DNA from 2 places in the Corynebacterium sp. NPDC104732 genome. Region 2 is predicted to be linked to the other one. Evidence: riboswitches for the same ligand, from Rfam matches in the RefSeq annotation. Region 2 holds a riboswitch; the other holds the start of a gene.
The links. A riboswitch is a leader RNA that binds a small molecule or an ion and turns the genes downstream of it on or off. The one in region 2 is predicted to bind cobalamin.
Positions count from the first base shown of each region.

Region 1: linked by a shared signal. The riboswitch ahead of metE (5-methyltetrahydropteroyltriglutamate--homocysteine S-methyltransferase) and the one ahead of ACZ6ZO_RS07580 (energy-coupling factor ABC transporter permease) in region 2 are both predicted to bind cobalamin.

Region 1 is NZ_JBVJNS010000001.1:89,782-97,286, reverse strand. Features, by position in the region: gene ACZ6ZO_RS00460 (SDR family NAD(P)-dependent oxidoreductase) at 1-982, opposite strand, end outside; gene ACZ6ZO_RS00455 (DUF5129 domain-containing protein) at 1,006-2,460, shown strand; gene metE (5-methyltetrahydropteroyltriglutamate--homocysteine S-methyltransferase) at 2,457-4,712, opposite strand; cobalamin riboswitch at 4,744-4,889, opposite strand; tRNA gene ACZ6ZO_RS00445 (tRNA-Leu) at 5,319-5,404, opposite strand; gene ACZ6ZO_RS00440 (ABC transporter transmembrane domain-containing protein) at 5,511-7,079, shown strand; gene ACZ6ZO_RS00435 (ABC transporter ATP-binding protein) at 7,080-7,505, shown strand, end outside.
Region 2 is NZ_JBVJNS010000008.1:88,501-96,005, reverse strand. Features, by position in the region: gene ACZ6ZO_RS07610 (ABC transporter ATP-binding protein) at 1-546, shown strand, start outside; gene ACZ6ZO_RS07605 (NUDIX hydrolase) at 558-1,319, shown strand; gene ACZ6ZO_RS07600 (THUMP-like domain-containing protein) at 1,313-2,419, shown strand; gene ACZ6ZO_RS07595 (electron transfer flavoprotein subunit beta/FixA family protein) at 2,439-3,215, shown strand; gene ACZ6ZO_RS07590 (electron transfer flavoprotein subunit alpha/FixB family protein) at 3,212-4,078, shown strand; gene ACZ6ZO_RS07585 (cysteine desulfurase family protein) at 4,078-5,175, shown strand; cobalamin riboswitch at 5,175-5,381, shown strand; gene ACZ6ZO_RS07580 (energy-coupling factor ABC transporter permease) at 5,427-6,104, shown strand; gene ACZ6ZO_RS07575 (energy-coupling factor ABC transporter substrate-binding protein) at 6,106-6,408, shown strand; gene ACZ6ZO_RS07570 (CbiQ family ECF transporter T component) at 6,409-7,116, shown strand; gene ACZ6ZO_RS07565 (energy-coupling factor ABC transporter ATP-binding protein) at 7,104-7,505, shown strand, end outside.

The DNA.
Region 1 (7,505 bases), on a different contig from region 2:
TGGCGCTACCCAGATCTGGGATGAGGCCACCGGCGTCCACAGCGGTACCGTCGGCAATGCGCTCCAATGACGCTGCGCCACCTGACAGTGCCGCTAGCGCCAGCTCCTGGGCATGCGCGGTGCTCGTCCCGCCAGTGAGGGCAGCCGGGTGCAGTGCGGCGGTATCGCCTATGGACAACACCTTGACCTCGCTAGCCGGGCCTTCCAGTGGTGCGGATTCAGCTGCGACCAAGCCGGAATACGCGCCAGGTGAGCGCCGCACCGTTTGCGCGGCATTGTTAATGAGGATGTCAAGAGGCCCCGCCGCGACCACCGACGCCGCAAACTCACTCACAGCGACGGGGTTTCGCAGGTCAATGCCTACGATGTGGAGCCTGTCCAGCCAGTCTGCACTGTCACCGACCGCTGCGAACCGACGGGCCGCATCGCGCGGGAAACGGGTGGTGATGGTGAGGTCGGCGCCGTCGCGAAGCAGCTTGAGCGCAATATACATCCCGATCTTCGCCCGCCCGCCGGTGAGCACCGCCCGCCGGCCTGTGAGGTCTACCCGGGCGTCTCTGCGGGCCCGGTTGTCCGCTGCGCAGTCGGGGCACAGTTGGTGATGAAACGAATCGACCAGCGTGTACGGCTGTTTGCACACATAGCAGTTCTGCGATCGGTACAGCTTCCCGGCCCAACCATGTGGGGTGGCGACAGCTCCTCGTTCGAGAACGACGGGTTCGGAACCCGCGGGGCGCACGAGGATCCCGGCGGTTTCGTCGTCGATACGCTGCGGGTTGGCGGTGGCGGTGCGCGCGAGCACGGCAGCGTCTGCTTTACGACGCCGCTGCTTGGCCGCCGCCCGCCGCTGGCGCTTGACCTCCTTGAAAAGCTTTCCGACAGCCCGTTGCAGCGTCACAGAATCCGGGGAAGTGGGATCCAACGAGCCTGCTTCCTCAAGAACGCGGAGGCAGGTACGTAAATCAGCGGGGTCGATACTCATAGATTTAAGACTATAGTCGTGGCATGAGCGCATTATCACCGGCAAAGATTGCAGGGGCTGCCCTCGTCGCGGGACTCACACTAGGTACCGGCGCGGGCCTGGCCACGTTCCTATCCATCGACCCACCACAACGCGCTGACTACGCGATATCCGCTCCCACCCAGCGGGGGATAGCGAACACCCAAGTCCACGACCCTGACAATGTGCTGAGCGATGAAGACGAAGCGCGCATGCTGCGGGACGCCGAGCGCATCGAAGCACCCACCACGGTGCAACAACTCCACTACATCGTCTTCGCGCGCAACAAAGACAACGTCAATGACTCCGTCGAGAACTTCCTCCGTGACCACCACCCAGACCTCATCGGTGACGACCATTTCGCCGACGGCACCTTGTTTGTCGGGGTTGGGTTAAATCCGCGACAGGCGTTCGTTTTCGCAGGTGAAGACGTCGCTGATGTGCTCGATCTGCGGTCTGGCAACCACCTCGACGCGGCTGTCAACGCCATCAAGCCAGGAGTGAAGGACGGCAACATCCCTGCCGGGCTGTTCGCTGGGGCTAATGAAGCCTCCGACATTGCTGGCCTCGCCGAGGCTCGCTACGACAATGCTGTCGAGAACCGCGTCGGTGCTGGACTCGGTGCCGGGGTAGGGGTCGGTGGCGTCGCAGCTGCCGTCGTCGGTATCGGAGGGGCCGCACGTCGCAGCCGCGAAATGAAACTGGCCAAGGCCCGCGAAAACCTCGCCTTTATTTCAAAGGAGTACGGCTCCTTGGGGCAGCGCCTTGATGGCATCGACATCCGCGCCAATTCGCTCACCTCACCGCTCGCTCACGCCACGATGCGCGACGAATGGGCAGAGGTTCGCGATCGATTCCTGACCATGCACAGCCAAGTGGACAGCTTCGGCGGTCTCACTGCCTCCGACGAGCCGAAGCAGATCCTCGCCAACGCCGACCGAATCAACACCGCCGCCGAGACCGCACGGCAAGTAGGCACCGCGGAGCAGAACATCGATACAATTTTCCGCATCGAGCACGGCGACGTCGATGTTCGGCAGGTTGAGGCCACAGCCCTACGCTCCGACATTGTCGCAGCTCAAGCCGAGGTTAAGAATACCAACTCCGGGCTGTACCAGAGCCTAAGCCAAGCCCGCGCCACCGCTGACGCACTGGTAGATGAGCCCGCTGCCCCTGACTTCCTGGAGCGATACACCGGGCTGCTGAAGGATTACCAGGCAGCCCTCGCGGTACTAAAGGCTCAGCAGTTTAGCGATGCCAAAGAAGTGGAGCAGCTCCGAGCCCCCAAGGTCTACGAGCGTGACTACCGCCCGGGCTACGGCTACTCGGACTTCGTGCCGTTCTGGGCCATGCAAAGCTGGCACAACAACAACGTCGCTGCGCAGCAGTCCTCGTCGAGCAACACGAACACATCATTCAGCTCTGGGTTTTCCGGGGCAGGGGGCTCGTCTAGTTTCTAAACGCGCGCCTTGTGGGCAGCTTTTACCAGCACCTCTAGGCTGGCAGTCGTCTCCTCCCAGCCTCGGGTTTTGAGGCCACAGTCAGGATTGACCCAGAGCAGTTGGGGATCAATGGAATCGAGTGCTGCCTCTAGCAGTTGATCCACTTCCTCTTGGCGCGGCACACGAGGGGAGTGGATATCCCACACACCCGGACCAATGCCCATGTCAAAGCCGGATTCCTTGAGGGCTTTCAGCACTTGCATACCGTTACGGGCAGCTTCGATACTGGTAACGTCTGCGTCGAGGTCGCTAACTGTATCAATGAGTTCATTGAACTCGGAGTAGCACATGTGGGTGTGTATTTGAATATTGCTCGGTGCATCACCCGTAGCCAGACGGAAACTTCCCACGGCCCACTTAAGGTATGCAGCCTGCTTTTCTTTGCGTAGTGGCAGTAATTCTCGAATAGCCGGTTCATCGACCTGGATGATTACTGCACCCGCTGCAATGAGATCAGCTATTTCATCGCGTAGGGCAAGCGCTACCTGATCAGCGGTATCACCAAGCGGTTGGTCGTCCCGCACAAAGCTCCACGCCAGCATGGTGACCGGGCCGGTGAGCATGCCTTTCACTGGCTTGTCTGTGAGGCTTTGGGCCACATTGTACCACTGAACAGTCATTGGTTCGGTGCGTCGTACATCGCCGTAGATGATCGGAGGACGTACGCATCGGGAACCGTAGCTTTGCACCCAGCCGTGGCTAGTCGCAATATACCCCTGCAGTTGCTCACTAAAATACTGCACCATGTCGTTTCGCTCTGGCTCGCCATGAACTAGGACATCCAGCCCCAGTTTGCTCTGAGCCTCAATCACGGTGGAAATTTCGTCGACCATGGCTTGCTGGTACTCGGCGTCGGTAAGTTCTGCGACACGCCACTGCGCCCGGGCACGCCTAATCTCCTGCGTTTGTGGGAAAGAGCCGATAGTCGTCGTCGGAAGCGGTGGCAAGTCGAGAGTTGCGAGCTGCGTTTGCCGACGCTCCTCCCGCGATGCTCGTTGCCGATCAGCATCCGTTACTGCTGCAATTCGTTCCCGAACCTGAGCATCATGCGTCAACTCCGACTGCGCGCGATCCTGCAATGCCGTTCGCGCCGCTGCAAAAAACTCCGAGACATCTTCGCCCTGCAACGCTGCTGCAAGTGCAGCCACTTCGGCCACCTTTTCTTTACCAAAGGCTAGCCAATCTTGGATCTGCCCAAGATCCTCCTTATCAAGGCTATAAGGGACATGGAGGAGGGAGGCGCTGGTGGACACCGCGACTGGGCCTCGTGCAGCCAGTTGTTTCAGAGTGTCAAGTGCCTCATCAAGATTAGTACGCCACACATTGCGGCCGTCCACCACACCGGCAACCAGGAGTTCCTCACCAGTCCAATGCGGCAGCTCCGCCGAGCCGGCAACAAGATCAACACCGATTGCGGTGACCCCGGTTCCGCTGAGTGTCTCCACAGCCTGATCACCGTCTTCAAAATAGGTTTGAACCAGGATCTTCACTGCGGGCAGGCTACCCCCGAGAGTTTCATAGCCTGCTCGCACCCGGCTAAGCACCGCTGCCGGAAGATCAGTGACCAAAGCTGGCTCATCAATCTGCACCCATTCGACACCACTACCGCCAATACGCTTGAGGAGCTCACGGTAGATAGCGAACAGCTCCTCCAGATGATCAAGCGGATCAGATCCATCGGTGGTACGGGCAAGATTGAGATAGGTTAAAGGACCGATAATCACAGGTCGGACTGCAACGCCGAACTTGTCGATTTGATGCCGGAGATCGGCCAAGAACGCATCATCGTCTAGCGAAAAGACAGTATCAGCAGACAGCTCGGGCACAATGTAGTGGTAGTTAGTATCGAACCACTTAGTTAATGCCGACGCCGGAAAATCTACCGATCCCCGTGCTGTGGCAAAGTAACGATCGATAAAACTAGGCAGCGCGTCTCCTTCGTAATCCGCAATAGTGGATACGCGGTGGGGGAGGACTCCAAGTAGCGCCGTGGTGTCAAGTATCGCGTCATAGAACGATTTACCTGCAAAAGGAACCGCCTCGATTCCCGCAGCAAGCAAGTCAGCCGTGTAGGTGTCTGTGAGTTGCGTCGCCACCTCGGCTAGTTCATCGCCAGAGATTTTCTTGTTCCAGTAGCCTTCAAGGGCTTTTTTCAATTCACGATTAGGGCCAATTCGTGGCACACCAGCAATGGTCGCGTGGAAGGTCATAATTCTCTTGATCCTCGTCAGTCGAATTTGTCGGACAAATAACCCAGCGGCAGGTAATCGGACTTAACACGAAGAGTCTGGGAGACAACCACAGAGTTTTTCGATGCATACCGTTGCGGGACAGCTCCGGATTCTCACCGGATTCCCCTGCTTTTTACCGCACAATCTCCACACGTTCCCTAACAGGGGTGATGTGGCGCATTGTGTTGCAAAACACTGGTGAAGCAAATTAGAACACTAGACAGCTTAGTCTGTCAAATGTGGGGTGCTTGGTTTGCAGATCTACACACAACGGGACCCACATTCAGAGCCAACTATCAGAGTGCGCCTTGTTATGCCGGAAAACCGGGAATGCCATCTCCAACGCAAGATCGATCACCCCCCACAAAACCCGGGAAGCGTTCCCCGGGTTTTGGCGATTTTTCAGGCTTCACACCTGCTATTTCACTGATTTCGGCCCAAGATCCGGGGAATGCTTCCCGGGTTTTAGCAAGAAACTTCGGGGCCATGACGGGTAAAGTGACAACACAAAAGCGCCGCCCGGGCACACATTTTGCTACTTAACGCAAAAACCCCAGTTCCGAAGAACTGGGGTTTTAAAAACTGTGCCCGAGGGGGGACTTGAACCCCCACGTCCATTAGTAGGACACTAGCACCTCAAGCTAGCGCGTCTGCCATTCCGCCACCCGGGCTGGGTGTTTGTCAGCCTCTCGGCTGGGCACTCGTAAACAATAGCCCGACTAGACTTGAATTAACAAATCAGCAGGTTAATTGCACTTTGTGGTAGGTTTGTCTGTCATGTTCACCCATCCGTCGAAAGTGCCGCCACGTATGCGGTCATGGGCGTGGTTTGTTCCGGAGCACCCACCGGAAGCTGCTCCCATTCTGTCTGGCCAACAGCGTGGTTTTCAGGTTGCGTTAACGGCTCTCGGGAGCCACCGCCGGGCCGTTATTGCCCTGGCCATCGCGTGGTTCTCGTCATCGATGATGTCCGCACTGATTTCTCGGATCGTGGGTTTCGCCGTGGACAAGGTGGTACCCTTTGCAGACATCACGCTGCTAGTTTCTTCCGTCACGGCAATCGTGCTCACGATGACGATCATGTTCTTCGTCGACGCAACAGGTGATTCGCTCACCACGCTTTCCATCAGCCGGGTGGCGCACGACATGCGGTTGGAGCTGGTGCAGCGACTCGTGAGGGGACACAGTTCTAAAACCCCGGGCGAGATCCTCAACACTGTTGACGAGGATGCCCAACAGGTGGGGGATGTTAAGCAGATCCTCAACTTCCCGCTAGTGATGGTGGGCTATCTAGCGTCGACCATTATCATCGTCGCGCAGTTTTCGTGGCAGCTCGCATCGCTGATGTTCCTCGGCGGTGTCGGCACTGCGGTTGCAAGCTATTTCACTGGTAAAGCGATCGCGAAGATTTCGCGGTCTCGTCGCGCCGCCGAGGCTGCGTCAATTTCGCTGGCGACGGATTACGCCCAGGGCTCCCGGGTGCTCAAGGGGTTGGGCGCGGTGGAACGAGCCGAGGAAAAATTCACCCAGAAAGCAACGGACGCGCTCAGCCTGATGCTCGACGACGCCCGGATCTTCGCGCTCACCAACTTCCTCCGTCAGCTCATCCCGTTGCTAGCGAACATCGCAGTGTTGGGATGCGCGGGCTGGTTCGCAGTGCGAGGAAGCATCACTCCCGGTGAGTTCTTCACGGTGACGCTGGTAGCACCCCCAGCGCTAACGGTAATGGGTTTTGCATTGGGGTTCCTCACCGACTACTGGGCACGCGCCGTCGCTAGCTCAGGCCGGGTGCTGGAGCTGGCCGAGACCACTGCCATCACCGCGCAGCATGGCGACCTCATCACTCCGACACGCACCGGTCTCGAAGTGTGGCTAACGGACACTCCAGCGGCCCGCGACGCGGCACGGAGCGAGCTCGCCACCATGGCCGCCATCCAAGTGCCACACAGCGCAAACATCTTCGAGGGCACGCTCGCGGACAACATTGATCCGACCGGCTCTGCCACCAAGGTCAAGGAAGCACTCGAGGCCGCGGCCTGCGAGGACATCATCCGACGCCTCGGTGGATTCAGCCCGAATGGTGAGCTGCCGGAAGCTGCGATTGGCGAGGCCGGACTGAACCTGTCTGGCGGCCAGCGCCAACGAGTAGCTCTCGCACGCGTCCTGGCGCTCGACCCCGACGTGCTCGTCCTCGATGACCCAACAACCGGCCTGGACGCCGTCACGTTGGACAACGTCGCCTGCGCCACGAAACAGCTGCGGGAAGGAAAACTCACCATTGTTTTGACCACGTCCCGCGGTTGGGTGAGCGTGGCCGATCGGATCGTGAAGAAAGGGGAGCGATAGATGGCAGATTTCCAGCATCCGGCGTCGTTAAACGAGTGCGGCCGTTATCTCGGCAGCCTCCCGTCCCGCCCGAGGCGCTCCTGGTGGCTGCTGGCCACAGTCGTGTTCGCCGTGACGCTCACCGCCATGATGGGCACCTCCGTGGCGATCGGCAAGCTTGTCGACGCCATCACCGGCCGCTCCTTACCCCTCATCGGGACCGGGACGAACGCATACGTGTGGCTCATGGCGCTCATTGCGCTCGGGCTGACGCTGGAAGCTGCTGGCCGCGCGCTCGCCCAGTGGGTAATGCTCTCTCGCGCCCGACGACTCAGCGTTGACCTGCGCATTTCTGCTATGTCAGCGACGCTGCGGGCACCCATTCCTACCATCATGGAGCTGGGTACCGGCAACGTGATTTCACGGCTGACCAAGGACATTGACACC
Region 2 (7,505 bases):
AGCCGCATCCCCAAGGACGAGACGGTAGAGGACTTGGTGGTGTCCGCCGCCTACGCCATCCTGGGGCGCTGGCGCGAAGAATACGACCAGATGGACTTCGATCAAGCCATGGACATCCTGGAGCGCGTCGGTGCGATGCACCTAACCAAACGAACCTGGGGCACGCTTTCGGAAGGCGAACGCAAACGCGTGCTGATCGCCCGCGCGCTCATGACCAACCCGGAGCTGCTGCTTCTCGACGAACCGGGTGCCGGACTCGACTTGGGCGGTAGGGAAGACCTGGTGGGGTATCTCGGGGAACTTGCCCTGGACGCGGATGCGCCCGCCATTGTCATGATCACCCACCACGTGGAAGAAATCCCATTCGGATTCACGCACGCGATGCTGCTGGACGAGGGGAAGATCGTCGCTCAAGGACTCATTGATGATGTGTTGACGAGCGAAAACCTGACCACGACTTTCCACCAGCAGATTCAGGTGGATCGCATCGACGGCCGATACTTTGCCCGCCGAATCCGTGGGCGGGGTCGCCACCGGGCGGGCTAGAATCGCTAGCTATGGAAGGAATCCGTGGCGCCAAGCTCGCAGCAACAGTGCTCCTCGTCCGCGACAGCGCACTCGGCATGGAAGTGTACGTGCAGGAGCGCGTCGCTGAGATGCCCACGTTCCCCAACACCACCGTTTTCCCCGGTGGTGTGCTCGATGAACGAGACCTCGGTGACGGCGATGGGGTGGAGGCGCAGCGGTGGAGCACACTGCTGCAGATCGAGCCAGCCATCGCGCACGGCCTGGTGATGGCTGCCGTCCGGGAAGTATTCGAGGAAACCGGAATCCTCCTAGCCCGGCACCGCACCGGCGAGCTGGTCTCTGACGCCGTGCAGTACCACTACGCCCGTCCACTACTGGAAAACCACGAACTGGCCTTCACCGATTTCCTCCACGACAACGAACTGACTGTGGCCACAGACCTGCTTTACCCCTTCGCTCGTTGGGTGGGGCCGGGGCCAGTGGCACCGAAGTTTGATGCCTTCTCTTTCGTGGCCCAAGCACCGCTCGGGCAAATGCCAGACGGCGCCACCCGGGAAGCAGCCTCCACCGGATGGTTCCTGCCCTCCGTGATCTTGGGTGGTTGGAAAACTGGGCTGCTGCGCCTGGTTATTCCAACCTGGGCGCAGCTGACCGCCCTCACCGAGTTCCACACCGTGGCGGATTTGGAAGCCTCCCTCATCAACGTGGATATGACGCCGATCATCGGAGACCCCGACGACCCGTTCTTCGATGAATTTTTTCTCTACGGAGACCTGCCGGAGCGATTTTGATCAACCTCGACGAAGCCCGCTACCTCACCTCACGCACCATCGACCCCTGCCCGGAAACCGACCCATTCAAGCGGGCCACGCTGCTTAAGAAAGAACACGGCGAGTTCTCCCGCGCCGTCGCTGAGCTCCTTGATGCCCGCGCAGGCGGGAAACTTCCGACCCACTGGTACGCCGACAGCGACAGCGCCCAGCAAGCCACCCCGCTTCCCGTGGCCCAGGTGAGATTCGACCGAATCCGTGAGATTCTCGGCAGCCCCCGCGTCCACGACGTCACCTGCTCCATCGGCACCGAAGGATCCGCGGCGGCCGGACTTGAGTACTTCGGTTCAGACCTGTCGCTGCCACGCCTGACCATGGCTAGAGCCAACGTAACCGGCCACTTTTTCCAGGCCGACGCCCTGCGCCCGCCCATGACCGCCGATGTGGTCATCGCCGATCCCGCCCGGCGGGCTGGCGGCCGACGCATCACCGCGCCGAAGGACCTGATCCCGCCCCTGCCTGACCTGCTGGCGGCCATTTCCGGGGAGGCAGCCATCAAGTGCGCCCCCGGGATCGATTACACCGCCTGGGAGGGGCTGGTCTCCGTGGTCAGCGTCGACGGCGGGGTCAAGGAAGCGTGCCTTTACACTCCGGGGCTGGCTGGCGGGATCACCCGGGAGGCCGTGGTGATTCGGGGCAGTGGCGTCGATAAGCTCAGCGATGCCCTCCCGGCCGCTGACGAACTCGCCGCGCCGCACGGCACCTACCTTATTGACCCCGACGGCGCGATCGTGCGCGCCGGGCTCGTGCGCCAGTTCGCGGTGCGGGAGGGGCTGTGGATGCTGGACGAGCGCATTGCGTACCTCACCGGCGACCGGATTCCGGAAGGCTACACCGGGTTCCCGATCCTGGAACAGGTGCCGCTGAAGAAATTGAAGAGTGCTCTCGCGTCGTATCAGCCGGGCTCGCTGGAGATTTTGGTGCGTGGGGTGGACATTGATCCGGATGCGCTGCGCAAGAAATTGCGGCCGCGTGGGGAGCGTCCGATGGCCGTCGTGGTGACGCGGATCGGGTCCCAGGGGGTGGCGTTCATCTGTGGGGCGCGCGGGGTAGGATCGTAAAAAACGAAACGGAGGAACGATGCCCGCTATTGTGGTCCTGGTAAAGAATGTGCCGGACACCTGGTCAACAAAGACACTGAATGAGGACTTCACCCTCCACCGCGAGGGCGTCGATGAGGTTATCGACGAAATCAACGAATACGCCGTGGAGCAGGCACTACGCATCCGCGAAGCGAACCCCGGATACGAGGTAATCGCACTATCCGCTGGCCCATTCCGGGCGCAGGAGGCGCTGCGGAAGGCGCTCGCGATGGGGGCGGACAAGGCCGTGCTGCTTTCCGACGCCGCCCTTGCCGGATCCGACGTGCTCGGCACGGCGTGGGCCCTGACCAGCGCGATCAATACTCTGGGTGATGTCCAGCTGATCGTCGCCGGGAACGCCTCGTCCGACGGCGCGATGGGGGCGCTGCCGGGGATCCTCGCGGAGTACCGTCAGATTCCATCGCTCACGAACCTGTCCTCCGTTGCCGTAGCCGACGGCATGGTCTCGGGAGTCAAGGAAGCCCCAGAAGGCTCCTACCAGCTGCAGGCGTCGTTGCCGGCGCTGATCTCTGTGACAGAAAAGACGGACAAGCCGCGGTTCCCTAATTTCAAGGGCATCATGGCTGCAAAGAAAGCCGACATTGCCGTGCTCACCCTGGCGGAAGTGGGGGTCGACCCTTCGCAAGTGGGACTGGCCAACGCCGCAACGGCTGTCACCGCAGCTGAGCCACGCCCGGAGCGCGACGGTGGGGAAATGGTGTACACCGACGGTGCAGAGCGCATCTACCAGTTCATTCAGGAGGCCATCAAGTGACGTACGTACTCGCAGCAGGGTCCCACACCCTGGAACTGATCGCGGCTGCCCAGGTGCTGGGCGATGTCACCGTCGTGTCCTTTGACGAGGAACAGTACCCCGCCAACATTGTCCGCTGCTCCGCCGAGGGGCGCGTAGTGATGCCGGCGGTGGATGCGCTGTCCATGCTCGCGGCCCAGAACCCGCAGCCGATCGTGCTGCTCGCGGACTCCGTGGGCAACGAGATCGCCGGTCGTCTCGCTGCCCGTCTCGCCTCCGGCGTGCTCACCAACGTGGTGGGCATCAACGCGGACCGTACCGCGCAACTGTCCATCTTCGGCGACACCATCTCCGGCACCGCAGCGGTGGGTGGCACCAGCCCGATCTACACCATCCGCCCCGGCTCTGTCACCCCGGTACACCCCGGTTCCGGTGCGGTGACCACCATGGAACTCCCAGCAGCTGGCGTTATGGATGCTCAAGTAACTGGCTTCACCCCGGCTGTTGAGGGGGAGCGCCCTGAACTGGCGACCGCTAAGGTCGTGGTGTCTGGTGGGCGCGGCGTCGGCGAGAGTGGCTTCGCAGAGTACGTTGAGCCGCTTGCCGACGCCCTGGGCGGCGCCGTGGGTGCCACCCGCGACGCGGTCGACGACGGCCAGTACCCAGCTCAGTACCAGGTGGGACAAACCGGTGTGACGGTGTCGCCAGATCTGTACATCGCGCTCGGTATCTCGGGAGCCATCCAGCACACCTCGGGTATGCAGACCTCGAAGAAGATCATCGCTGTGAACAACGACGAAGACGCCCCGATCTTTAAGATCGCCGACCTCGGTGTCGTCGGCGACGTGGAAGACATCATCCCTGAGCTGCTGAAGAAGTTCTAGTGTATTTCGACCACGCGGCCACCACGCCGATCCGCCAGGTAGCGCGAGATGCCTGGCTAGCGGCCTCCGAGTTTCTCAACCCCGCCGGCCAGTACGCGGCGGGGAGGGCGGCGAACCGGGCGTTATCCGAGGCCCGGGAAGCGGTGGCCTCCCTGCTGGACTGCGAGCCGATCGAAGTCATTTTCACTGGTTCCGGTACTGAGGCCGACAACCTGGCCATTCAGGGCCTGTTTCGGCAGTCGGAGCTTAGCCGCGTGGTCTCCACCGAGATCGAACACCCGGCGGTGCTAGAAACCGTGGCGGCCCTCGGCGCGGACGTTCAGATGCTGCCACTTGCCGACGGGCGGGTCTCCTCCTTCGAGCCGCTGTCCGAACCCGCCGCACTGGCGACCTGCATGTGGGCGAACAACGAAACCGGCATCATCCAGCCGGTCCACGAGTTAGTCCAGGCAGCAGGCCAGACTCCCGTGCACGTGGACGCGGTGCAAGCGGTGGGACACATTCCGGTGTCCTTTGCTTCGCTTGGCGCTACAACGCTGGCTGCCTCCGCGCACAAGTTCGGCGGACCGAGGGGCGTCGGCATTTTGTTGGCGCGCCGCTCCGGGGTGGCGCCCACCCTGTTCGGTGGTGGGCAGCAGCGCGGCATTCGCCCTGGCACCGTCGACGTGGCGGGTGCGGTAGCGACCGCGGCGGCCCTGCGTGAGGCTGTTGCAGAGATCGAAACGGAACGGGCGCGGCTGTCGGAGCTGCGCGATCGACTCCGCGCCGGCATCGAGCTTATCGACGGCGCGGTGATCCATTCCACGGGCGATCTCCTGCCCGGGCACCTGCTTGTCTCTTTCCCCGGAGCCGAGGGCGATAGCCTCATCATGCTGCTGGACATGCTCGGCGTGGCGGCGTCTACCGGATCGGCCTGCGCGAGCGGTGTGAACCGGGCGAGCCATGTGCTGCTTGCCATGGGGGTGCCGGAGGATGTAGCACGCGGCGCGCTGCGGCTGACCCTTGGACGGACAACCACGCCGGAGGAGGTTGAGTTTTTGCTCGCCCACTTGGGGGGAGTGGTCCGCCAAGCCCGAGAAGCGGGAATGGCCATCTGATAATCTGAAACCGCTGCAATGTACGGGAATGCCGGTGAGAATCCGGCAGCGGTCCTCGTCACTGTGTTGCTTCTTGAGGCAGGTAACTTCATGCCTGTCGGCGCTGCGCGCGTTCACTGTCTGTTGACAGAACGGGTGGGAAGGACGGGCGCGAGGCAAGAGCGTTGGAGCTAAGCCAGGAGACCGATTGCAGCTGCTTACTCGTATAGGTTCGCGAGATGGACGGACCTAAAGTTGGAAAGAAGATTGTCATGCATATTGCCGAGGGCTTTCTCCCCGTCGAGCATTGCGTAGCCTGGGGAGCTGCTGCTACCCCATTTGTTGTTTACGGTGCTTACGCAGTCAACAAGCAGATCAAGGAACGACCAGAAACCGGCATGCTGTTGGGTGCTGCTGGCGCTTTCACTTTCGTGCTGAGTGCGCTGAAAATCCCATCAGTGACCGGTTCCTCCTCTCACCCCACGGGCACTGGCCTGGGGGCGGTGCTCTTCAAACCGCCGGTGATGGCCTTCATCGGCACCATCGTCCTGCTGTTCCAAGCTATATTGCTGGCGCACGGCGGCCTCACGACCCTGGGGGCGAACGTCTTTTCCATGGCCATCGTTGGCCCGTGGGTGGCGTACGCGGTGTGGAAGCTCCTGGGATCCAAATCCCCTGAGCTGGCCATGTTCTTCGCTGCATTCCTCGGCAACTTTGCCACGTACTGCGTTACTGCGCTGCAGCTGGCGGCAGCCCACCACGCTGCTGGTTTCGCAAACGCTGCCGGGACCTTCCTGGCGCTCTACGCACCAACTCAGGTGCCACTGTCCATCGTGGAAGGCATCGTATCCGTGTTGATCTTCCGCAGCCTGCGACAGATCGCGAAGAAGGAACTGACGGTTTTGGGCATCCCAGTTGCTGCCCCGAAGCGAGAGATGGTGGCAGCCTAAAATGAAGAACCTAGTTTTGGTCATCGTGGCCGGCGTTCTGATCATGTTCCCGATGTTCTTCAATTTCGGTGACCCGGACGCTGAAGAACAATTCGTGGGCACCGACGCGGGTGCGGAAACCTTGGTGGAAGAGGCTAACCCTGATTATGAACCATGGTTCGAATCTGTTGCTGGTGAACTGCCAGGAGAAGTGGAGTCCGGCCGGTTCGCGCTGCAAGCTGGTCTTGGTGCTGGCCTGCTCGGTTATGTCCTCGGTGTGTTCCGTGGCCGTACCCAGCGTGCTGAGGAATCTGCTGCTGTCTAAATGAATGCCCTGGAACTAGCCGCTGCTAGGAGCCGCTGGGCGCACGTGAATGTGGGCGAAAAAAGCCTGCTCATCGTACTGCTGTTTATTGCGATCTCGGTTTCCGGTATCAAACTCGCAGTGATCGCCGCTATCACCTTGGTGATGGCGGTCGCTGCTGGGATCAACTGGAAACTGTACCTGGGTCTGGTCGGGGCCCCGGCGACGTTCATCGCGCTGGGCCTCGGCCCGCTCATTTTCTCCATTACCTCCGGCGGGTTGATCATGGTCCCAGGAGGGGTGGCGCACGCCGGTGAGGTGTTGGCTAGGTCCGTGGTGGGCATGGCTATCACCGTGTTGTTTGCGCTGACCACCCCGATGTCCGAGATCCTCATGTTCGCGCGTCGTCGGCACCTTCCGGAGTCGCTCGTGCACGTCACGGGCCTGATATACCGCCTGGTGGGTGCCCTGGTGGTGACGGCGAAGACGATGTGGGAGGCCCAGGCCGCCCGGCTCGGGCATAGCAGTACCCGCCGGTGGGTGGGTTCGGTTGCGGGCCAAGCAGCGTCGCTATTTGTGCTGTCCTTTGCCAGGGCTCGGGCGCTGCAAGAAGGATTGGAACTGCGGGCGGATCCCACCGCGATGAAAGTGCGTACTGTGGCGCGCCCCGTGAACTGGCTCCGTGCCTGCGGCGCCGTGATTGTGATGAGTTTATTATGTCTGTTCTAGAGACCCGTGACCTGACTTTTTCCCACGATCAGCCTGTGCTGAACGGGGTCGACCTAGCCGTGGTAGCGGGGGAACGCCTCGCGATCCTCGGTGCGAATGGCTCCGGGAAGTCCACGCTGCTCAAGCTGTTAGCGGGGGCGTGGCAGCCTCAATCTGGCACGGTTTTGCTCGATGACACGCCGATGGAGTACACCAGGCGCGGCCGGGACCATGTGCGCCGCAATGTGCAGCTTGTGCTGCAGGAACCCGATGAACAAATCTTCGCCACCACGGTTGCGGAGGACGTGTCTTTCGGCCCCGTGAACATGGGATTGGAGGAGTCGGACGTCGATAAGCGCGTGCGTGAGGCGCTGGCCACCTGCGAAATCACTGGCCTTGCTGACCGCGTC